2 regions of the Streptomyces sp. NPDC013457 genome follow, and region 2 is predicted to be linked to the other one. Evidence: riboswitches for the same ligand, from Rfam matches in the RefSeq annotation. Region 2 holds a riboswitch; the other holds the start of a gene.
The links. Region 2 has a riboswitch for S-adenosylmethionine ahead of ACF1G2_RS09930 (aminotransferase class V-fold PLP-dependent enzyme). Riboswitches for the same ligand answer to the same signal wherever they lie in the genome.

Region 1 (10,968 bases), on a different contig from region 2:
GGCCCACGCACTCAGCGCCGTCAGCGCCGCGCCGGCCGCGCCCTCGCCCCGGCAGGAGGGGGCGACCCAGTAGCCGACGGTCGCGCGGCCCTCGGGGAGGTCGCGGAGCCAGAGGCCGATCATGCCCGCCGGGCGGTCGTCGCGACGGCGGACGATGACGAAGGAGTAGCCCGCTCCCGACTCCGAGCGGTGCCACTGGCGGCGTACGAACCCCTCGCCCTCCGCCTCCGAGTACACCGGCGGGACCGTGGTGGTCAGCGGGATGTACGGGTCCGCCGACGCCTCCTCCACGAGCGGGAGGTCCGCGCGTTCCCAGGGGCGCAGGTCGTACGCCCCCGCGGGCAGCCGCGGCACGTCGAGGCTCACATCGTCCCCAGATAGGCCGCGAGACGGTCGTACTCCTCCTTGACCCCCGCCTCCATCCCCGTCGCCAGCGCCTGGTCGCGGATCTCCGACGACGGCCAGATCGATGTGCTGGTGAGCGCCGTGCCGCCGTCCGGGGTGTCGTCGAAGGTGAGGGTGACATGGACCGGTGGCCCCGGCATGAGCTCGAAGACCTCGGTGTAGACGAGGCGCTCGTTCGGGACGATCTCCTCGTACGTTCCGGAGAAGACGATCTCCCGGCCGTCGGGGGCCTTCTGGCCCCAGCGCCACGCGCCGCCGACCGTGAGGTCGACGTCGGAGATCACCGTGGGCAGGGCCGCCACGCCGTACCACTGGCGCACGTGCTCGGGTTTCGTCCACGCCTCCCAGACACGGGCGGGCGGGGCGTCGAAGGTCCGGGTGATGACCAGCTCGCGGTCGGCCGGTGTCGTCAGCAGCGTGATCATGGATCGCTCCCGCCTTCCGAGAGGCTCCGCTTCCGGGAGTGGCTGACCACCCCCACCCCACCAGCATCACCCCGAACGCCCGAGGGCGGCACCCCCAGCAGGAGTGCCGCCCTCGGTCGCGTACAGCGAGGAACTACCGAGCCGAGGCTCAGAAGTCCATGTCACCGCCCGGCATGCCGCCCGGAGCGGCCGCGGAGGCCTTCTCCGGCTTGTCGGCGATGACGGCCTCGGTGGTCAGGAACAGCGCGGCGATGGAGGCCGCGTTCTGCAGGGCGGAACGCGTCACCTTCGCCGGGTCGATGATGCCCTCGGCGATGAGGTCGACGTACTCGTTGGTCGCGGCGTTCAGGCCGTGGCCGACGGGCAGGTTGCGGACCTTCTCCGCCACGACGCCACCCTCGAGGCCGGCGTTGACGGCGATCTGCTTCAGCGGGGCCTCGAGGGCCAGCTTCACGATCGCGGCACCCGTGGCCTCGTCGCCCGAGAGGTCGGCCTCGAGCTTCTCGAAGACGCTGGAGGCCTGGAGCAGGGCCACGCCACCACCGGCGACGATGCCCTCCTCGACGGCCGCCTTCGCGTTGCGAACGGCGTCCTCGATGCGGTGCTTGCGCTCCTTGAGCTCGACCTCGGTCGCGGCACCGGCCTTGATGACCGCAACACCGCCGGCGAGCTTCGCCAGGCGCTCCTGCAGCTTCTCGCGGTCGTAGTCGCTGTCCGAGTTCTCGATCTCGGCGCGGATCTGGTTGACGCGACCGGCGACCTGCTCGCTGTCACCGGCACCGTCGACGATCGTGGTCTCGTCCTTGGTGATGACGACCTTGCGGGCGCGGCCCAGCAGGTCGAGGCCGGCGTTCTCGAGCTTGAGACCGACCTCCTCGGAGATGACCGTGCCGCCCGTGAGGATGGCGATGTCGTTCAGCATGGCCTTGCGGCGGTCGCCGAAGCCCGGAGCCTTGACCGCGACGGACTTGAAGGTGCCGCGGATCTTGTTGACGACCAGGGTCGACAGGGCCTCGCCCTCGACGTCCTCGGCGATGATCAGCAGGGGCTTGCCCGACTGCATGACCTTCTCCAGCAGCGGGAGCAGGTCCTTCACGGAGGAGATCTTGGAGTTGACGATCAGGATGTACGGGTCGTCCAGGGACGCCTCCATACGCTCCATGTCGGTGGCGAAGTACGCCGAGATGTAGCCCTTGTCGAAGCGCATACCCTCGGTGAGCTCCAGCTCCAGACCGAAGGTCTGGGACTCCTCGACGGTGATGACGCCTTCCTTGCCGACCTTGTCCATCGCCTCGGCGATGAGCTCGCCGATCTGGGTGTCGGCGGCGGAGATGGAGGCCGTGGAAGCGATCTGCTCCTTGGTCTCGACATCCTTCGCCTGCTCGAGCAGGGCGCCGGAGACGGCCTCGACGGCCTTCTCGATGCCGCGCTTGAGGGCCATCGGGTTGGCGCCGGCCGCCACGTTGCGCAGGCCCTCGCGGACGAGCGCCTGGGCGAGGACGGTCGCGGTGGTCGTACCGTCACCGGCGACGTCGTCCGTCTTCTTGGCGACTTCCTTGACCAGCTCGGCGCCGATCTTCTCGTACGGGTCCTCGAGCTCGATCTCCTTGGCGATGGACACACCATCGTTGGTGATCGTGGGGGCGCCCCACTTCTTCTCGAGGACGACGTTCCGGCCCTTGGGGCCAAGGGTGACCTTGACGGCGTCGGCGAGCTGGTTCATCCCGCGCTCGAGACCGCGCCGTGCCTCCTCGTCGAACGCGATGATCTTGGCCATGTGAAGTGGTCCTCCCGGACATGGGGTGGATAACGCTCCAGGACCGCGCCGACGCCCGCGACGGACGGCCTGCGTGCCCTGTGGTTCCTTGCCCCACCTGGCCGCGGACCTCGTCTGCCCGATCCTCGTAAGCACTCTCACCTTCAGAGTGCTAACGCCAATGATTAGCACTCGGCCCATGCGAGTGCAAGCGACTCCCGCAGATCGAGAGAGGCCGCCGCCACCTCCCCGCGCACGCACGAGGGGTCCGCATCCCGGTCAGGATGCGGACCCCTCGGCGTGAGAACGCGTGAGTGCGTACGTGGTGGCCGATCGCGCCGTGCTCAGACGGCGAGCTTGACCATGTCCGCCTGCGGACCCTTCTGGCCCTGCGAGATCTCGAACTCGACCCGCTGACCCTCTTCAAGGGTGCGGTAGCCGTCCATCTGGATCGCGCTGTAGTGGACGAATACATCCGCACCACCGTCGACCGCGATGAAGCCGTAGCCCTTCTCCGCGTTGAACCACTTGACGGTGCCCTGAGCCATGCCTAACTCCCCTATTACTGGCCCTTGCGCGGGACCGCACTTCGCGGACCCGGGTCAGACCCTGCGCCGGAACGCGTCGACCGCGGCTGAATGTATCTGCCCAACTGCCCTCTGCAACAGGTCAATCGGGCGAGAATTCTGGGCATGGCGTAAAGGAGAATTGAGGAGAATTCACTGAATTCCGGGGCAAGTCGGGCCCGGCAAAGCGCGCAGAAGGTACACAACGCACGTGCACTTTGGCTGCTTCTTGTCGCGTGCGGGCGCATTCTCATATGCGTCTGGCACGAGCAGCGGGGGAAAGCCGGGGGGACTTCCCCAACTCTACCGCGCTCAACCATGCAGAATTGCCCCCTCCGCTTCTCTCGCGGAAGGGGCAATTCGGTTACGCCGGGTAACGCGGGGGCGCCGGGACGGCCCTGAGGCCGCCCGTGCCGCGCCGGACGATCAGCCTCCGGCGACGGCCGGGATGATCGAGACGCCGGCGCCGTCCGGCGTCGCCGTCTCCAGGCCCTGCTCGAAGCGGACGTCGTCGTCGTTGACGTAGACGTTCACGAAGCGGCGCAGCTTGCCCTGGTCGTCCAGGACACGGGCCGCGATGCCCGCGTGGTTCTTCTCCAGATCGGCGATGACCTCGGACAGGGTCGCGCCCTCGGCGGCGACCTCGGCCTGGCCGCCGGTGTAGGTGCGGAGGATGGTGGGGATGCGGACCTTCACGCTCATGGGGTGTTCACCTTCGGTGGCTTCGGGCGGGGCGGACGGGGTGCCGGGTGGCGGGTGGCGGGGTGCGGGCGCGGCCGGGTCACCGGCAGCGCCCGCACCTCGGCGGTCGCGGGCGTCAGCCCGCCAGGCCTGCCTCGCGGAACGCGTCCAGGCTCGGGCGGATCGTCGCGGTCGCCTGCGAGGTATCGGCCACCGCGTCCAGCGTCTTGAGGCCGTCACCCGTGTTGAGAACGACCGTGGTGAGGGCCGGGTCGATGAGGCCGGCCTCGACCAGCTTCTTCGTCACGCCGACCGTCACACCGCCCGCCGTCTCGGCGAAGATGCCCTCCGTACGGGCGAGGATCTTGATCGCCTCGACGACCTGCTCGTCGTCGACGTCCTCCACCGCGCCGCCCGTGCGGCGGGCGATGTCCAGGACGTACGGGCCGTCGGCCGGGTTGCCGATCGCCAGCGACTTGGCGATGGTGTTCGGCTTCTGGGGCCGTACGACATCGTGACCGGCCTTGAAGGCGGCCGACACCGGCGAGCAGCCCTCGGCCTGCGCGCCGAAGATCTTGTACGGCTTGTCCTCGACCAGGCCCAGCTTGATGAGCTCCTGCAGACCCTTGTCGATCTTGGTGAGCTGCGAGCCGGAGGCGATCGGGATCACGAGCTGGTCCGGGATCACCCAGCCCAGCTGCTCGCAGATCTCGTACGCGAGCGTCTTGGAGCCCTCGCCGTAGTACGGACGCAGGTTGACGTTGACGAAGCCCCAGCCCTCGCCCAGCGGGTCGCCGATGAGCTCGGAGCAGAAGCGGTTGACGTCGTCGTAGTTGCCCTCGATGCCGACCAGCTCACCGCCGTAGACGGCGGCCATGACGACCTTGCCCTGCTCCAGGTCGTGCGGGATGAACACGCAGGAGCGGAATCCGGCACGGGCGGCGGCGGCGCCGACGGCGCCGGCCAGGTTGCCGGTGGAGGAGCAGGACAGCGTGGTGAAGCCGAAGGCGCGGGCCGCCTCCAGGGCCTGGGCGACGACGCGGTCCTTGAAGGAGTGCGTCGGGTTGCCGGAGTCGTCCTTGACGAAGAGCTTGCCGGGCTCGACACCCAGCTCACGGGCGAGGTTGTCGGCCTGGACGAGCTTGGTCCAGCCGGGGTTCAGGTTCGGCTTCTCGGCGACGTCGGCCGGGACGGGCAGCAGCGGGGCGTAGCGCCAGATGTTGGCGGGGCCGGCCTCGATCTGCTTGCGCAGCGCCTCGGGGTCACCGGTGGGGAGGTCGTACGCGACTTCGAGCGGGCCGAAACAGAGCTCGCAGGCGAAGATCGGGCCGAGCGGGAAGACTTCACCGCATTCCCGGCAGGAAAGGCCCGAAGCGGGACCGAGATCGACGGTCCGGGAGGTTTCGGTGGAAACAGTCTGTACAGCCATGGAGGCGAGGCCCTTTCTCCTCATCTTTCCCATGACGAATGTCGTCATGAGACGGATTTGGCACCTTCCCTAGCCGGGAGCCTCGCTGGCGCGTTGTGTCGCGGACGAGACCGACTGGAGGGTTGCCGGGGCTTCAACGGGCCGTTTCCCTCTGCCCCTCTGGATGAGCGGTATTCGATTGTGTGAAGCGGTTGTCAGACGCGGGTGGGACCCCGACATGCATCGGGCATCCGCGTTGTTCAAGACTGTAACCGAAGGCCCGGAGGGTTGAACCTGCCGTCCGAACCGCGAGATGGAGATCACGTGCTGGAGGAAGTGGAGCGCTGGCTGGGCCGGCGGTCCTGGTCCGTGGCGGACCGTTCGCTCGACCGCATCCTGGCGGCGAAGCACGGGACGACGGTCAGCGTCGTCCTGCCCGCCCTCGACGAGGAGGCGACGGTCGGCGACATCGTCTCCGTGATCCGCCGGGAGCTGATGACCGAGGCGGTGCCGCTCGTGGACGAACTGGTGGTGATCGACTCCGGTTCCACCGACCGTACGGCGGAGTTCGCGGCGGCGGCCGGGGCGCGCGTCGTGGCGCGCGACGCGATCCTGCCCCGGATTCCGGCCGTGCCCGGCAAGGGCGAGGTGCTGTGGCGGTCACTGATGGTGACGCGCGGGGACATCGTCTGCTTCGTCGACGCGGATCTGCGGGACTTCTCCGCGGACTTCGTCACCGGGATCGTCGGCCCGCTGCTCACCGAACCGGACGTCGACTTCGTGAAGGCCATGTACGACCGTCCGCTGGGCGACTCCCCAGGTCAGGGTGGGCGGGTGACCGAGCTGGTGGCACGGCCGCTGCTCAATCTGCACTGGCCGCAGCTGGCCGGCTTCGTACAGCCGCTCGGCGGCGAGTACGCGGCGCGGCGCTCGCTGCTCGAACAGCTGCCGTTCCCGGTCGGTTACGGAGTGGAGCTGGGTCTGCTCGTGGACGCCCTCCACACGGTCGGCCTGGACGCGCTCGCCCAGGTCGACGTCGGCGTCCGCAAGCACCGGCACCAGGACGGCCGCGCGCTGGGCCGGATGGCGGCGGCGATCTACCGGACGGCGCAGCTGCGGCTCTCGCGCGGGCATCTCGTGCGTCCCCGGCTGACACAGTTCGAGCGGGGCGACGACGGCTTCACCCCGCGGACGTACGCGGTGGACACCGAGGAGCGACCGCCGATGATCGACATCACGGAGTACACGCACCGCCGCGTGGCGTAGCGCCGGATGATGATGCTTTTTGCATACATTTCCGTTCTATGCCGTTCACCCCACGAATGACCACGTTGCCGGCGGCGCTCGGCCTCGCCGTCGGCTCACTCGGTTCGCTCGGCTCGCTCACCCTCGCCGCGGCCGGTCCGGCCGCGGCGGACGTGGTGGAGCCCTTCGGCAAACGCTACGAAGCCTCGCTGTACGGCGACTTCACGACCGTCGGCGCCACCGCTGCCGTGACAGCCGGCACCGAGTCCGGGTCCGGGTCCGGCACCGGCTCCGGGACCGCCCGCGTCGTGATCCCGGCCGGCGCCAAGGTCGCGTACGCCCGGCTCTTCTGGGGCGGGCACGACGGCACGTACAGAACGGCCAGCGGGGCCCTGTCGAAGCGGTGCGCCGGCTCCGGTCGCGAGGCCGCGACCACGTCGGGCGACCACGCCACGACCGAACCGCGCATCAAGGTCGGGGCGGGCCCGGAGACGACGGTCTCGATCGACAGCATGGTGACCGACCCGGCCGACATCGGCGGCGCGCACCACTACACGGGCGAGTCGGACGTCACGGCCGCGTTCGCGGGCGTGACCGGCACCGACGCGACGGTCGCGGTCGGCGGCATCTGGACGGCGCGGGGCACGGGCTGTGTGGCGGGCTGGTCCCTGACGGTGGTCCACGAGTTCCCCGGCCCCGAGCCGGCCTTCGCCCCGGAACGGCGGGCCGTCCGCGTCTACGGCGGGCACGTCCTCCAGCGGCCCACCTCCCCCGCGACCACGGTCGCCGTCGACGGCTTCCACCGGACGGCGGGCCGGGCGCGGGCGAGCGTGACGGCCTACGGCGGCGGGAGCACACCGGGCGCCGGCTTCCTCGTGGACGGCAGGAGCGTCACCGCGGCCCACCCCTCCGGTGGCCCGGGCGCCTCCCTCGTCACAGCGTTCGAGATCCCGGAGGGCACCCTTCCGGAGGGCGCCCGTTCGGCGGAGCTGACGTTCACCCCGACGGGCGACACGTACGTGCCCTCCGCGCTCGCCTTCTCCGTACCGGTGCCCGACCTGGAGATCACCAGGACGGCGAACCCGCGGAAGGTGAAGCCGGGCGACACCGTCACGTACACGATCACGGCGAAGAACACCGGCCGCCTCGACCATCAGGACGCCCGGTTCAGCGACGACCTGACGGGCACCCTGGACGACGCCGTCTACAACGGCGACGCGAAGGCGTCGATCGGCGCCGCGACGTACGACGGACGCTCGATCGCCTATACGGGCGACATTCCGGCGGGCGCGACGGCGAGGATCACCTACTCGATGACGGTCGACGACCCGGTGCGCGGTGACGGCAGGCTGACGAGTGGCGTCGAGGCCGCGTCACCGCGCACGAACTGCGGTCCGGGCAGCGAGGATCCGGCCTGTGCCGGGACCCCGGTCATCGCCCTGCCGAAGCCGAGCGCGACGCCCACGCCCACGCCGACGCCCACGCCGACGCCGACTGCCACGACCACAGGGACCCCGACTCCGGCTCCGACCCCGACCCCGAAGCGGACGGACCCGGTGGACCCGAAGGCCCCGGAAAACCCGGAGGATCCGGACGCCACCGCATCGTCCTCGCCGACCGGGGCTCCGACCCCGACCCCGTACCCGTACCCGGATCCGAGCGAGCCCGAGGTCGGGCTGCTCGCCGCCCCCGCCACCCACGAGCCGCGCACGACCGCCCCCCACGGCCCGCACGGCCCCGGCGGCACGATGGCCGAGACCGGATCGAGCGGCGAGCGGCTGTGGCTGCTCGGCGGTCTCGCACTCGCCCTGGCGGCCACCGGTGTGGTGGCCAAGGCGGCCCTCCGCGGGCGCCGCGAGCCATGAGGCGTGGATTCGCCAGACTTGTATACGTACGTTTGAGCGTTTACGTGACGGGCTAGGTTCGCGACATGGCTTCTGTGCTCGTGGCGTCCAACCGGGGTCCGGTCTCGTATGCCCTCGCCGCCGACGGGACGCTCACCGCCCGGCGCGGCGGGGGCGGTCTCGTCTCCGGGCTGAGCGCCGTGTCCTCCCAGGACAGCGTGTGGGTGTGCGCGGCGCTCGGGGACGGCGACCGCGAGGCGGTGCGGCGCGGGGTGACCGAGCCCGGCGTGCGCATGCTGGGCATCGCCCCCGAGGTGTACGCCGACGCGTACAACGGGATCGCGAACTCGGTGCTGTGGTTCCTCCACCACCATCTGTACGACGTGCCCCACGAGCCGGTCTTCGACGCGGAGTTCCGGCGCCGCTGGGAGTCGTACCGCGTCTACAACCGGGCCTTCGCCGAGGAGCTGGCGGCCCGGGCCGACGAGGGCGCGGCGGTCCTGGTGCAGGACTACCACCTGGCGCTGGTCCCCGGGCAGCTCCGCGAGCTGCGGCCGGACCTGCGGATCGGCCACTTCACGCACACGCCGTGGGCTTCGCCGGAGTACATGCGGATGCTGCCCGAGGACGTCCGCGAGGAGCTTCTGTGGGGGATGCTCGGCGCGGACGAGCTCGGTTTCCACACCTGGGGATGGGCGTCGTCGTTCGTCGCCGGCGCGCACATCGACAGCGCGCGCGGGTCGGCGGACGGATCCATGCCGAGCGGTGATCCCTGGCAGGGGGTGCACCACCGCAGGGCGGGAGGAGAGCCACGGCGCACCCGCGTCCGGGTCCATCCCCTGGGTGTCGACGGCGACGACCTCCGCTCACTCGCCCACACCCCCGAGGTCGACGACCGGCTGGCCGCGCTGCGGGCCGAGATCGGCGACCGGAGGACGATCGTGCGGGTGGACCGCACGGAGCTGTCGAAGAACATCGTCCGTGGCCTGCTGGCGTACCGGGAGCTGCTTCGCGAGCGCCCGGAGTGGCGGGGCGGGGTCGTCCACCTGGCCTCGGCGTACCCCTCACGCCAGGACCTGGCGGTCTACCGCTCCTACACGGAGGCGGTCGCCCGGCTCGCGGAGGAGATCAACACCGAGTTCGGCACCGACGACTGGCAGCCGGTGCTGCTGTCGGTAAGGGACGACTTCCCGCGCTCCCTCGCGGCGTACCGGCTGGCGGACGTGGCGCTGATCAACCCGGTCCGCGACGGGATGAACCTGGTGGCGAAGGAGATCCCGGTGGTCTCGGAGGCGGGGTGCGCGCTGGTGCTCTCCACGGGCGCCGGCGCCTACGACGAGCTGCGCGAGGACGCCCTGACGGTCAATCCGTTCGACGTCTCGGAGACCGCCCGCGCCCTGCACCGCGCGCTGACGATGCCCCCCGCCGAGCGCGCGGACCGTTCGAAGCGCCTGGCCGCCGCCGCGACCGCGCTGCCGCCGCAGCGGTGGTTCCTGGACCAGCTGGACGCCCTGCGTCGGGCCTGACCGACGCAGCCCTGGCCGCGGTCCGGTGGAACCCGGCCCGCTGCGGCGGATTTTCCGCGATCAACCCCTCCTCGCAGCGACTCCTTTCGTGTCAGACTCTGCCGCGATCGTTCCCCCAGGCGATCCGCAGGCGACAAAGAGAACCACGCGAACCATGCGATGCATGCATGCGAAGGGATCGCAGACGTGAAGAGATTTGTCGTGGGCATGACCGTCGGGTCGGCGCTCACCGCGCTCCTCGCCACGGGGCTACAGCCCGCCGTGGCACAGGAGCTCCAGAACACGTCGTCGGAAGCCTCGGGGACCACCTCCGCGCCCCGGTCCGACAACCGTCCAGGACCGCTCACGAAGCAGCGCACCGAGCTGCGCGAGCAGGCGATCGACAGGATCGCCAAGGGGAAGGCCAAGGCGAACGCCCGCGGAGTGGTCGAGATCGCCCCCGGCAAGTTCGTCGAGACCACGACCACCACGGCCGTCCGCGAGGAGAAGATCTTCACCATCCTCTCCGAGTTCGGCGACCAGGCAGCCGGGAAGTACGGCACGGTCCCCGGCCCGCTCCACAACGAGATACCCCAGCCGGACCGGAGCGTGGACAACTCCAACGCCTGGACCGCCGATTTCGACAAGGCGTACTACGAGAACCTCTTCAACGGCTCCGGCGAGTCGATGAAGACGTACTACGAGAAGCTGTCGGGCGGCCGCTACTCGGTGACCAACACCGTCGAGGAATGGGTCAAGGTCCCCGGCAACGCCTCCCTCTACGGCGACAACGCCGTCGAGGACACCGGCGGTTCGTGGGCCTTCGTCCAGGACACCGGCGACGCCTGGTGGAACGCCCGGATCGCGGCGGGCGAGACCCCTGCCGAGATCGACGCGTACCTCGCCCAGTTCGACGTCTGGGACCGCAACGACTGGGACCACGACGGCGACTTCGACGAGGCCGACGGCTACATCGACCACTTCCAGGCCGTCCACGCCGGCATGGGCGAGGACGCAGGCGGCGGCGCGCAGGGCGAGGACGCCATCTGGTCGCATCGCTGGTACGTCAACGGTGACGACTTCGGCCTGACCGGTCCGGACGTCGCCGGCACCCAGAACAAGGCGGGCGGCGC
Region 2 (10,968 bases):
CTGGCCGCGAGGATTGTTCTTACGGTGATGTCATGAACGACACGCCGCGCATTCGGACTGTTCTGAGCTGCACCCTTTTGGCCCTCCTGGTCACCGCCGGCGCCGGTGCCTGCGCGGGCACCGACGGCAATCCGCTCTCCGCCAAGCCCTACGACGCGGCGGAGCAGGTCGCCTTCAGCGCCCCCACCGACGGCAAGAAGGCCGACCCGGACAAGGCCCTGGAGATCACGGCCAAGGGCGCGGACGGCCGCATCACGGACGTGACGGCCGTCGACGCGACCGGGCACCACCTGGCCGGCGAACTGACCGCCGACGGCCGTCTCTGGCGCTCCACGGGCTCCCTGACGGCCGGCGCGACCTACACCGTCAAGGTGTCCACGGAGGACGAGGACGGGGCCCCCGGCACCCGCACGTTCACCTTCGAGACGGCCCCGGCCAAGCGGGCCCTGACGGTCGCGTTCGGCCCGGAGGCGGGCAAGTACGGCGTCGGACAGCCCATCACGGCCGACCTCAGCCTCCCCGTCAAGGACCGCAAGGCACGCGCGGTCGTCGAACGGGCGCTGAAGGTGCGCTCCACCCCGGCCGTCGAGGGATCCTGGCACTGGGTCGACGACCGGAAACTGCACTTCCGTCCGAAGGAGTACTGGCCCGCCGGCGCGGCGATCACGGCCACCGCCAACCTGGCGGGCGTCAAGGTCGGCGACAAGCTGTACGGCGGGGACTCCAAGCCGCTCGAGCTGACGATCGGCGACCGGATCGAGGCCGTCGCGGACGCCGGCACGTTCTCCATGACCGTGCGGCGCAACGGAGAAGTGATCAAGACCATGCCGGTGACCACCGGCAAACCGGGCTTCTCCACCCGCAACGGCATCAAAGTCATCCTCGGCAAGGAGTACTTCGTCCGGATGCGCGGCACCAGCGTCGGCATCGCGGAGGGCAGCTCCGAGTCGTACGACCTGCCCGTCTACTACGCGACACGGGTGACCTGGAGCGGCGAGTACGTCCACGCCGCGCCCTGGTCCGTGGGCTCGCAGGGGTTCGCGAACGTCAGCCACGGCTGTGTCGGCATGTCGACGGGGAACGCGGCCTGGTTCTTCGAGACCGTCCGTCCGGGCGACATCGTGCAGACCGTCAACAGCATCGGCGACACGATGGACCCGTTCGGGAACGGATTCGGCGACTGGAACCTGCCCTGGGACAAGTGGCGCGAGGGCAGCGCCCTGGTCGCGGACACCAAGAGCGCCGCCCACCAGCCGGACCCGACCCGGCTGAGGCCTCTCGTCTGAGGCTCCGTTCCGGTCCTGTTACGCGTCGATCGACAGGCGCGAGCGGAGCAGGGCCGCCAGGGACGCCGCGAACTCGACCGGTTCCACCGGAAGGGTGACCGCGGCGTCCGCACGGCTCCAGGTGGCCAGCCACGCGTCCTGCGGGCGGCCGATCAGGAGCAGCACCGGCGGGCAGCGGAAGACCTCGTCCTTGATCTGCCGGCAGACGCCCATGCCGCCCGCCGGCACGGCCTCGCCGTCCAGCACGCAGGCGTCGACGCCACCCTCCTCCAGCCGCTTGAGCACGGCCGGGAGTGTCGCGCACTCGATGAACTCGACCGGCGGAACGTCGGCCGCGGGCCTGCGACCCGCCGCCAGGCGCACCTGTTCCCGCGTGTTCGCGTCGTCGCTGTAGACCAGGACCGTGGCGCTCGACTGCATCGTTCCTCCGTGAAGGTCATCAACCGATGCGCGGGATGCTACTCCGTCCCACACCCCGTCAACACCGGTACGACACCGGTTGGGAGGCCACTTCGATGGGCCGTTCGGGCTGGACAGACGCCCCTGACACTCCGAACGGCACCCCCCGGAGTGAGGGCGGGATAAGCGACCGACATAATGTCGGTCGTGGCGACAGTAACGACAGTAGAAACCGGGCACGCGCACCCGTCGGTCAATCGACCGAACCTCACCAGCGTCGGAACGATCATCTGGCTGAGTTCCGAGCTGATGTTCTTCGCGGCCCTCTTCGCGATGTACTTCACCCTGCGATCGGTGACCGGTCCCGAGTTCTGGACGGAAAAGGCCGACGCCTTGAACTTCCCGTTCTCGGCGACCAACACCACGATCCTGGTGCTCTCCTCCCTCACCTGCCAGCTCGGCGTCTTCGCCGCCGAGCGGGGCGATGTGAAGAAGCTCCGGACGTGGTTCATCATCACGTTCGTGATGGGTGCGATCTTCATCGGCGGCCAGGTGTTCGAGTACACCGAGCTGGTCAAGCACGAGGGGCTCTCGCTCTCGTCGGACCCCTACGGCTCGGTGTTCTACCTGACCACCGGCTTCCACGGCCTGCACGTGACGGGCGGTCTCATCGCCTTCCTGCTGGTCCTGGGCCGGACGTACGCCGCCAAGAGGTTCACTCACGAGCAGGCAACCGCCGCCATCGTCGTGTCCTACTACTGGCACTTCGTCGATGTCGTCTGGATCGGCCTCTTCGCCACGATCTACATGATCAAGTAATCGGGTCCCGGGACCCGAACACATCCAGCAAGCACCGACGCAGAAGATCCTGACACCGGGGTAATCCGTGAAAAAGCTCTCCGCACGACGACGCCATCCGCTGGCGGCGGTCGTCGTCCTACTCCTCGCGCTGGCGGCCACCGGGGGGCTGTACGCCGCGTTCGCGCCCGCGGGCACGGCGAAGGCCGATGAAACCGCCCAGTCCCTCGCCATCGAGGAGGGCCAGAAGCTCTACGCCGTCGGCTGCGCCAGCTGCCACGGCACCGGCGGTCAGGGCACCTCTGACGGCCCGTCCCTGGTAGGCGTCGGCTCCGCGGCCGTCGACTTCCAGGTCGGCACGGGCCGCATGCCGGCCCAGCAGCCGGGCGCCCAGGTGCCGAAGAAGAAGGTCATCTACTCGCAGGCTGAGATCGATCTGCTCGCGGCGTACATCGCCTCCCTCGGCGCCGGCCCGATCACGCCGAAGGAGGGGCAGTACAGCCCCGACGGGGCCGACATCGCCCGTGGTGGCGACCTGTTCCGCTCCAACTGTGCCCAGTGCCACAACTTCACCGGTGAGGGCGGCGCGCTCACGCACGGCAAGTACGCCCCGAACCTCGAAGGCGTGAGCCCGAAGCACCTGTACGAGGCCATGCAGACCGGCCCGCAGAACATGCCCTCCTTCCCTGACACGACCATGCCGGAGAAGGAGAAGAAGGACATCATCGCGTACGTCCAGGCCGTCAACGGCGAAAAGGCCGACAGCCCCGGCGGGCTCTCGCTCGGCGGCCTCGGCCCGGTCAGCGAGGGTCTGTTCGCCTGGGTCTTCGGTCTCGGTGCGCTGATCGCAGTTGCCGTCTGGGTCGCGGCCCACACCGCTAAGGCCAAGAAGTCATGAGTAGCCAAGAGATTCCAGAAGAGAACCTGCCCGCTGAGCAGGACACCGCGCACGGCGCGGTGAAGGTCCTCGACGACCCGTTCGCGGACCCGGGCCTTCCGCCCCACAAGCCGCGCATCCAGGACATCGACGAGCGGGCCGCCCGACGGTCCGAGCGTGCGGTCGCCTTCATGTTCACGCTGTCGATGCTGGCCACGGTCGGCTTCATCGCGTCGTACGTGATCTTCCCGGTCGACAAGATCGTCTACATCTGGCCGTTCGGCCGGGTGAGCGCGCTCAACTTCGCCCTGGGTCTCACCCTCGGCGCGGCGCTCTTCTTCATCGGCGCGGGCGCGGTCCACTGGGCCCGCACCCTGATGTCCGACGTGGAGATCGCCGACGAGCGTCACCCGATCGCGGCGCCGGCGGAGACCAAGGCGAAGGTCATGGCGGACTTCGCGGCCGGTGCCGCCGAGTCCGGCATGGGCCGCCGCAAGCTGATCCGCAACACGATGTTCGGTGCGCTGTCGCTCGTACCGCTCTCCGGCCTCGTGCTGCTGCGTGACATGGGCCCGCTGCCCGAGAAGAAGCTCCGGTCCACCCTGTGGGCCGAGGGCAAGCAGCTCATCAACATGAACACGCACGAGCCGCTGCGTCCCGAGGACGTCGCGGTCGGTTCGCTGACCTTCGCGATGCCCGAGGGCCTGTCCGAGCACGACCACGACTTCCAGGTCGAGATCGCCAAGGCCGCCCTGATGATCGTCCGGATCCAGCCGGAGGACATCAAGGACAAGCGCGAGCTCGAGTGGTCGCACGAGGGCATCGTGGCCTTCTCGAAGATCTGCACCCACGTGGGCTGCCCGATCTCGCTGTACGAGCAGCAGACGCACCACGTGCTCTGCCCGTGCCACCAGTCCACCTTCGACCTCTCCGACGGCGCCCGTGTCATCTTCGGCCCGGCCGGCCACGCCCTTCCGCAGCTGCGGATCGGTGTGAACGACAAGGGCAACCTGGAGGCGCTCGGCGACTTCGCCGAGCCCGTCGGCCCTGCCTTCTGGGAGCGCGGATGAGCACTGTGACCGATTCGAAGAAGAAGGCACCCGCCGGTGAGCGGGTGGCCGACTGGGCCGACGGCCGTCTCGGGATCTACTCCCTGGCCAAGGCCAACATGCGGAAGATCTTCCCGGACCACTGGTCCTTCATGCTGGGTGAGATCTGCCTCTACAGCTTCATCATCATCATCCTCACGGGTGTGTACCTGACGATGTTCTTCCACCCGTCGATGAACGAGGTGGAGTACCACGGCAGCTACATCCCGCTGCAGGGCCAGCTGATGTCCGAGGCGTTCAACTCGACCATGCACATCTCCTTCGATGTGCGCGGTGGTCTGCTCATCCGGCAGATCCACCACTGGGCGGCGCTGATCTTCCTCGCCGGCATGTTCGTGCACATGATGCGCGTGTTCTTCACGGGCGCGTTCCGCAAGCCGCGTGAGATCAACTGGCTGTTCGGCTTCCTGCTGTTCTTCCTGGGCATGTTCACCGGCTTCACCGGTTACTCGCTCCCGGACGACCTGCTCTCCGGCACCGGTGTCCGCTTCATGCAGGGCGCGATCCTGTCCGTCCCGGTCATCGGCACGTACCTGTCGATGTTCCTGTTCGGCGGGGAGTTCCCCGGCGGCGACTTCGTGGCCCGGTTCTACTCGGCGCACGTCCTGCTGCTGCCCGGCATCATGCTCGGTCTGGTGGTCGCCCACCTGATCCTGGTCTTCTACCACAAGCACACGCAGTTCGAGGGCCCCGGCCGTACGAACAAGAACGTCGTGGGCATGCCGCTGCTGCCGGTCTACATGGCCAAGGCCGGAGGCTTCTTCTTCCTGGTCTTCGGTGTCATCGCGGTCATCGCGGCGATCGCCTCGATCAACCCGATCTGGGCGCTCGGCCCGTACCGTCCGGACCAGGTGTCCACCGGCGCCCAGCCCGACTGGTACATGGGCTTCGCCGAGGGTCTGATCCGTGTCATGCCGGGCTGGGAGATCAACCTCTGGGGCCACACGCTCGTCCTGGGCGTGATGATCCCGCTGGCGATCTTCCCCGCGGTCCTCGCGGCGATCGCGGTCTACCCGTTCATCGAGTCGTGGATCACCGGCGACAAGCGCGAGCACCACATCGCGCAGCGCCCGCGCAACGCTCCGACGCGCACCGCCTTCGGTGTCGCCTGGATCACCGCGTACATGATCATGCTCGTCGGTGGTGGAAACGACCTCTGGGCGACCCACTTCCACCTGTCGCTGAACTCGATCACCTGGTTCGTCCGGATCTTCTTCTTCGTCGGGCCGGTCCTCGCGTTCATCCTCACCAAGCGGATCTGTCTCGGCCTGCAGCGCCGCGACCACGACAAGGTGCTGCACGGACGCGAGTCCGGCATCATCAAGCGTCTGCCGCACGGTGAGTTCGTCGAGGTCCACCAGCCGCTCAGCCAGGGCGAGCTGTACCGCCTCACGGCGCACGAGCAGAACAAGCCGGCCGAGCTCGGCCCGCTCGTCGACGAGAACGGCGTCGAGCGCAAGATCGGCCGCATGGAGAAGCTCCGCGTCAGGCTCAACAAGAGCTACTACGGCGAGGACAGCCAGATCGCCAAGCCGACCGTCGAGGAGTACAAGGAGATCACCAGCGGCCACGGCCACCACTGATCACCTGATCCACCCGACCTGAGGTCGCCACAGCGGGAGCCCCGTCCATTCGATGGACGGGGCTCTTTGCCGTCTCCGTTGCTCGATAGGGTGGAGTCGTCACCGTCACGCACTGATCAGGAGCCGCCATGAGCGCTGCGACCCCCGCTGGAGGACCTACGTCGGCGGGCCGCTCCTGGCCCACCGTCCTGGACGGCCTGCTGACCGGCCGCGACCAGAGCGCCGAGGACACCGCCTGGGCGATGGACCGCATCCTGCGCGGCGAGGCCACCGACGCCCAGATCGCCGGTTTCGCCGTGGCCCTGCGTGCCAAGGGCGAGACCGTCGAGGAGATCTCCGGCCTCGTGCGGACGATGTACGAGCACGCCAACGTGATCGAGGTGCCCGGCCCCTCCGTCGACATCGTCGGCACCGGCGGCGACGGCGCGAAGACCGTCAACATCTCCACCATGTCGGCGATCGTCGTGGCCGGCACCGGCGCGAAGGTCGTCAAGCACGGCAACCGCGCCGCCTCCAGCGCCAGCGGCGCCTCCGACGTCCTGGAGAAGCTCGGCGTCAACCTGCAGCTCACCCCGCAGCGTGTGGTCGAGGTCGCGGAGGAGGCGGGGATCACCTTCTGCTTCGCGGTGAAGTTCCACCCGGCGCTGCGCCATGTGGCCGCGGCCCGCAAGGAACTGGGCATCCGGACCACGTTCAACTTCCTCGGTCCGCTCACCAACCCCGCCCGCGTCAGGGCGCAGGCGACCGGTGTGGCCGACGCCCGGATGGCCCCGATCATGGCCGGTGTGCTCGCCGAGCGCGGCTCCTCGGCGCTGGTCTTCCGCGGCGACGACGGCCTGGACGAGCTGACGACCACGGCCACCTCCCGGGTGTGGGTCGTACGGGACGGCGCGGTGCGCGAGGAGGCCTTCGACCCGCGGGACGTCGGCATCGAACTCGTACCGGTGGAGGCGCTGCGCGGCGCCGACGCCTCGTACAACGCCGATGTCGCCCGCCGGCTGCTCGCGGGCGAGACCGGTCCCGTACGGGACGCGGTACTGCTCAACTCGGCGGCGGCGCTCACGGCCCTGGAGCCGGGCGCGGGCACCCTGGCGGAGCAGCTGCGCGAGGGAATCACGCGGGCGGCCGAGTCGATCGACTCGGGGGCGGCCAGGCAGGCGCTGGAGCGCTGGGTCGCGGCCAGCAACAGGTAGCGGCGCCGGGCGCGCCCCGTTCCGCCATCCGGAACGGGGTTGCGCACCGGCGATCACGTGGCATACGTTCAGTGCCAGGTCATGAGTGACAGCCTCGAAGCCCCGGCTGGCTGTCCGGCAACCCTCCGTCCGTGGCGGGGTGCCCCGGGTGAAGACCAGGCCGTGGACAGCAAGGTCCGCGGCAAGCGCGGACCCCTGCACACCCTGGGGTCCTGGTCCTCAAGGGAGCAGTCTCGTGAGCAAGCGAATGCGCTAGGGCCCTTCGGCCCCGTTTCCCCACCCTCCGTACGAACACCGTGCGTCGAGGCAACACCCGTGTGAGGCACCCTCCTTCGCGCTGCCCCGCGGGCCCTTCGCTGACCTTCCCCCTCAGGAGACACCGCCATGTCCGCGTACCCGAACGCCGCCGCCACCACGAACGCCGCCGTGACCGCAGTCCCCTCCGCCGCCACCGACTCCGAGGCCGGAGACCCCTGCTGCGCCGCCCCGCTCCCGGTCCTCGGGCGGGACGTCACCGTTCCCCTCGTGACCGGGGGCGAGGTCACCTACGCCGCGCTCGACTACGCCGCCAGCGCGCCGGCCCTGCAGCGGGTCTGGGACGACGTCGCCGCCTACGCCCCGTACTACGGCAGCGTCCACCGCGGCGCCGGGTACCTCTCGCAGCTCTCCACCGACCTCTTCGAGAGCAGCCGCGTCACCGTCGCCGAGTTCCTCGACTGCCGCCCCGCCGACCAGGTCGTCTTCACCCGCTCCACCACCGACTCGCTCAACCTGCTCGCCGCCGCGCTCCCCGCCGGCTGCGAGGTCTTCGTCTTCGAGACCGAGCACCACGCCTCGCTCCTGCCGTGGAGGGACGCGCGCGTCACCTACCTCAACGCCCCGCGTACGCCCGCCCAGGCCGTCGAGACCCTGGAGCGCGCCCTCGCCGACCGTGACCCCTACGGCCCCGCGCTCGTCTGCGTCACCGGCGCCTCCAACGTCACGGGCGAGCTGTGGCCGGTCCGGGAACTGGCCGCCGCCGCCCACGCCCACGGCGCCCGGATCGTCCTCGACGCCGCCCAGCTCGCGCCCCACCACCCGGTCTCCGTACAGGAGTTGGACGTGGACTGGGTGGCCTTCTCCGGCCACAAGCTGTACGCCCCCTTCGGCTCGGGAGTCCTCGCGGGCCGCGCCGACTGGCTCCAGGACGCCGAGCCCTACCTCGCCGGCGGGGGTGCGTCCAAGAAGGTGAGCCGACGGGTCGCCGGGGAAGGGGCCGGAGGAGTGGACGTCGAGTGGCACACCACCGCCGCCCGCCACGAGGCCGGTTCGCCGAACGTCATCGGCGTCTACTCCATCGCCTCCGCCTGCAAGGCGCTCACCGAGGCCGGGTTCGACTCCCTCGTCGCCCGTGAGCAGCACCTCGTCGCCACCGTCCGGGAGGGGCTCGCCGTGGTCCCGGAGGTCAAGGTGCTCTCGCTCTTCGGCGAGGAGGCTCCGCGCGTCGGTGTCCTGTCCTTCGTCGTCGAGGGCTGGAACAGCTCCCACTTCGCCGCCGCGCTCTCCGCCGAGTACGGCATCGGCGTCCGCGACGGCCTCTTCTGCGCCCACCCGCTCGTCCGCACCCTGCTCGGCAGCGACCCGCAGACCCAGGGCGAGTGCGGAGCCCCCGAGGCCGCGCCCGGCGAGAAGTCGCTCAACGCCATCCGCGTCAGCTTCGGCGCCGGTACGCCCGACGAGCACGTGGAGCGTTTCGTACGGGCCGTGAAGGAGCTCGTCCGGGACGGCGCGCAGTGGAAGTACCGCACCGAGGACGGCCGTTGCGTCCCGGACCGCGGCTGAACACTCACTCGTACGGGTGAAGGGGGCCGCCTGCCGCGGCCCCCCCCCCGCGTCAGGACTCCAGGCCGATCGCGAAGGCCGCTTCGAGGTCGTGCTGGGAGTACGTCCGGAAGGCCACGTGCGTGTCCGTCGCCTCCACGCCCGGGATCTTGCTGATCCGGCCGGGGATGACGTCCGCGAGGTCGTCGTGCCGCGGCACGCGGACCATGGCGATCAGGTCGTACGTACCGGTCACCGAGAAGACCTCGCTGACGCTGTCGAGCGCGGCGATCGACTCCGCGATCTCGGGGATGCGGTCCACGCTGGTCTTGATGAGCACGATCGCGGTGATCACGGCTGGCTTTCTCCCTCGGTCGCCGCGGCTGGGGACTTCACTGTATCCCCACCTCGGTAGCGGACCCAGGCGTAGAGGAAGCCGACGGCGAAGCCCACCACATGGGCCAGATAGGCGACACCGGGGCCCGCCCCGGCCGAGCGGGCCGCGAGCCACTGGAGCGCGAACCAGAAGACGAGCACGATCCAGGCGGGGAACCGCAGCGGCAGGAAGAACAGGAACGGGAACAGGCTCGTCACCCGGGAGCGCGGGAAGAGGTAGAGGAACGCCCCGAGCACCCCCGAGATCGCCCCCGACGCCCCGACCAGCGTCTGCTCGCTGCTCGCGTACGCCGCCGCGTAGCCGAGCAGCGCCAGATAGCCGCAGCCCGCGTAGAAGAGGGCGAAGCCGAGCGCCCCCATCCGCTCCTCGGCCATCGCGCCGAAGACGAACAGGAACAGCATGTTCCCGAGCAGGTGCAGCCAGCTGCCGTGGACGAAGAGGGCGGTCAGCGGGGTGACGAGCGTGCCCGGTTCACCGCTCATCAGCTCGGCCGGCACGACCCCCCAGCGGTGGAAGTACGCGCTCTGCGCCGCCAGGGCCCGGTCCCCGGTCCCGTAGGAGGGGTCGAGGCCCGACACCGGGCTGATCAGGAACGTGAGGCAGCAGGCGGCGATCAGGGCGTACGTCACAGTGGGCCCGCTCCAGGCTCCCCGGCACGCCCCGAGCGCCGCCTCCCGCCATGCGATGCGCCGCCTGTCGATCATGGACAGATCATGGCGTAACGGTGCCCACCTGGACAGAGTGCCTCGCCGCGACACGGGGTACCCGCGAGGCCGTAGGGTTACGGGCAGTACCTCCGCAGTTCAATGGCGCACCGCGGCACCCGCATCCGCATCACGCACATGAAAGAGGACGGCACGATGACGACGGTTCCCCTGCCGACCGCCGAGACCCGCTGGCGCTGCACCCTGTGCGGCAACCTGACCCGGTTCGATGTGACCCGGTCCTCCAAGGTCGTCGAGTACGTCCATCTGGATCTCGCGGGAGAGCCGAAGGTCGAGGAGCGCGAGGTGGTCAGTGAGACCATCGAGTCGGTCCGCTGCCGCTGGTGCAACGCGGTGGACCAGATCGAACTGGTGGACAGGCCCGGCACCGCTTCCTGACGGCGGCGGTGCGCAACACGATGGGGTGACGCAACGTGGAGCAGCCCGCGCACGGTGGTGAACCGGCCGGCGCGGCAGGTGACGCTGCCGAGGCGCTCGACCGCCCGCTGCCGGACGGCGTACGGCGGCGGGTCGTCGCGCTGGTCTCGGACGCCTTCGGCGGGCTGACCGTCGCGGAGCTTCCGGCCCCCCTGAGGCAGTACGCCCGCTTCACCGCGAGCCGGCGGGCCAAGTTCGCGGGCAACGCCATGGCCGCCGCCCTGGAGAGCGATCCGCTCTTCCGGCAGCGGATCGGCGAGCGGTTCAAGGAGGCGCAGCCCGAGCTGGCCGGGGCCGTCGAGACCGGCGCCCCGCCCGCCGCCGCCGACCCCGTCGACGTCGCCGCGGCCGCCTACGTGCTGCGCCCCGCCGGCTGGGTCAAGC

Region 1: linked by a shared signal. The riboswitch ahead of thrC (threonine synthase) and the one ahead of ACF1G2_RS09930 (aminotransferase class V-fold PLP-dependent enzyme) in region 2 are both predicted to bind S-adenosylmethionine.

The regions. Positions count from the first base shown of each region.
Region 1 covers NZ_JBICBL010000009.1:135,571-146,538, reverse strand. Annotated here, with positions in the region: gene ACF1G2_RS24775 (GNAT family N-acetyltransferase) at 1-366, opposite strand, end outside; gene ACF1G2_RS24770 (SRPBCC family protein) at 363-830, opposite strand; gene groL (chaperonin GroEL) at 979-2,607, opposite strand; gene ACF1G2_RS24760 (cold-shock protein) at 2,931-3,134, opposite strand; gene ACF1G2_RS24755 (MoaD/ThiS family protein) at 3,579-3,854, opposite strand; gene thrC (threonine synthase) at 3,970-5,286, opposite strand; SAM riboswitch class I at 5,280-5,432, opposite strand; gene ACF1G2_RS24745 (glucosyl-3-phosphoglycerate synthase) at 5,566-6,507, shown strand; gene ACF1G2_RS24740 (hypothetical protein) at 6,564-8,351, shown strand; gene ACF1G2_RS24735 (trehalose-6-phosphate synthase) at 8,417-9,856, shown strand; gene ACF1G2_RS24730 (immune inhibitor A domain-containing protein) at 10,043-10,968, shown strand, end outside.
Region 2 covers NZ_JBICBL010000003.1:234,775-245,742, forward strand. Annotated here, with positions in the region: gene ACF1G2_RS09895 (Ig-like domain-containing protein) at 33-1,286, shown strand; gene ACF1G2_RS09900 (hypothetical protein) at 1,305-1,706, opposite strand; gene ACF1G2_RS09905 (heme-copper oxidase subunit III) at 1,884-2,504, shown strand; gene ACF1G2_RS09910 (c-type cytochrome) at 2,572-3,381, shown strand; gene ACF1G2_RS09915 (Rieske 2Fe-2S domain-containing protein) at 3,378-4,430, shown strand; gene ACF1G2_RS09920 (cytochrome bc complex cytochrome b subunit) at 4,427-6,052, shown strand; gene trpD (anthranilate phosphoribosyltransferase) at 6,181-7,245, shown strand; SAM riboswitch class IV at 7,323-7,439, shown strand; gene ACF1G2_RS09930 (aminotransferase class V-fold PLP-dependent enzyme) at 7,630-9,066, shown strand; gene ACF1G2_RS09935 (Lrp/AsnC family transcriptional regulator) at 9,119-9,400, opposite strand; gene ACF1G2_RS09940 (rhomboid family intramembrane serine protease) at 9,397-10,146, opposite strand; gene ACF1G2_RS09945 (hypothetical protein) at 10,303-10,545, shown strand; gene ACF1G2_RS09950 (NYN domain-containing protein) at 10,581-10,968, shown strand, end outside.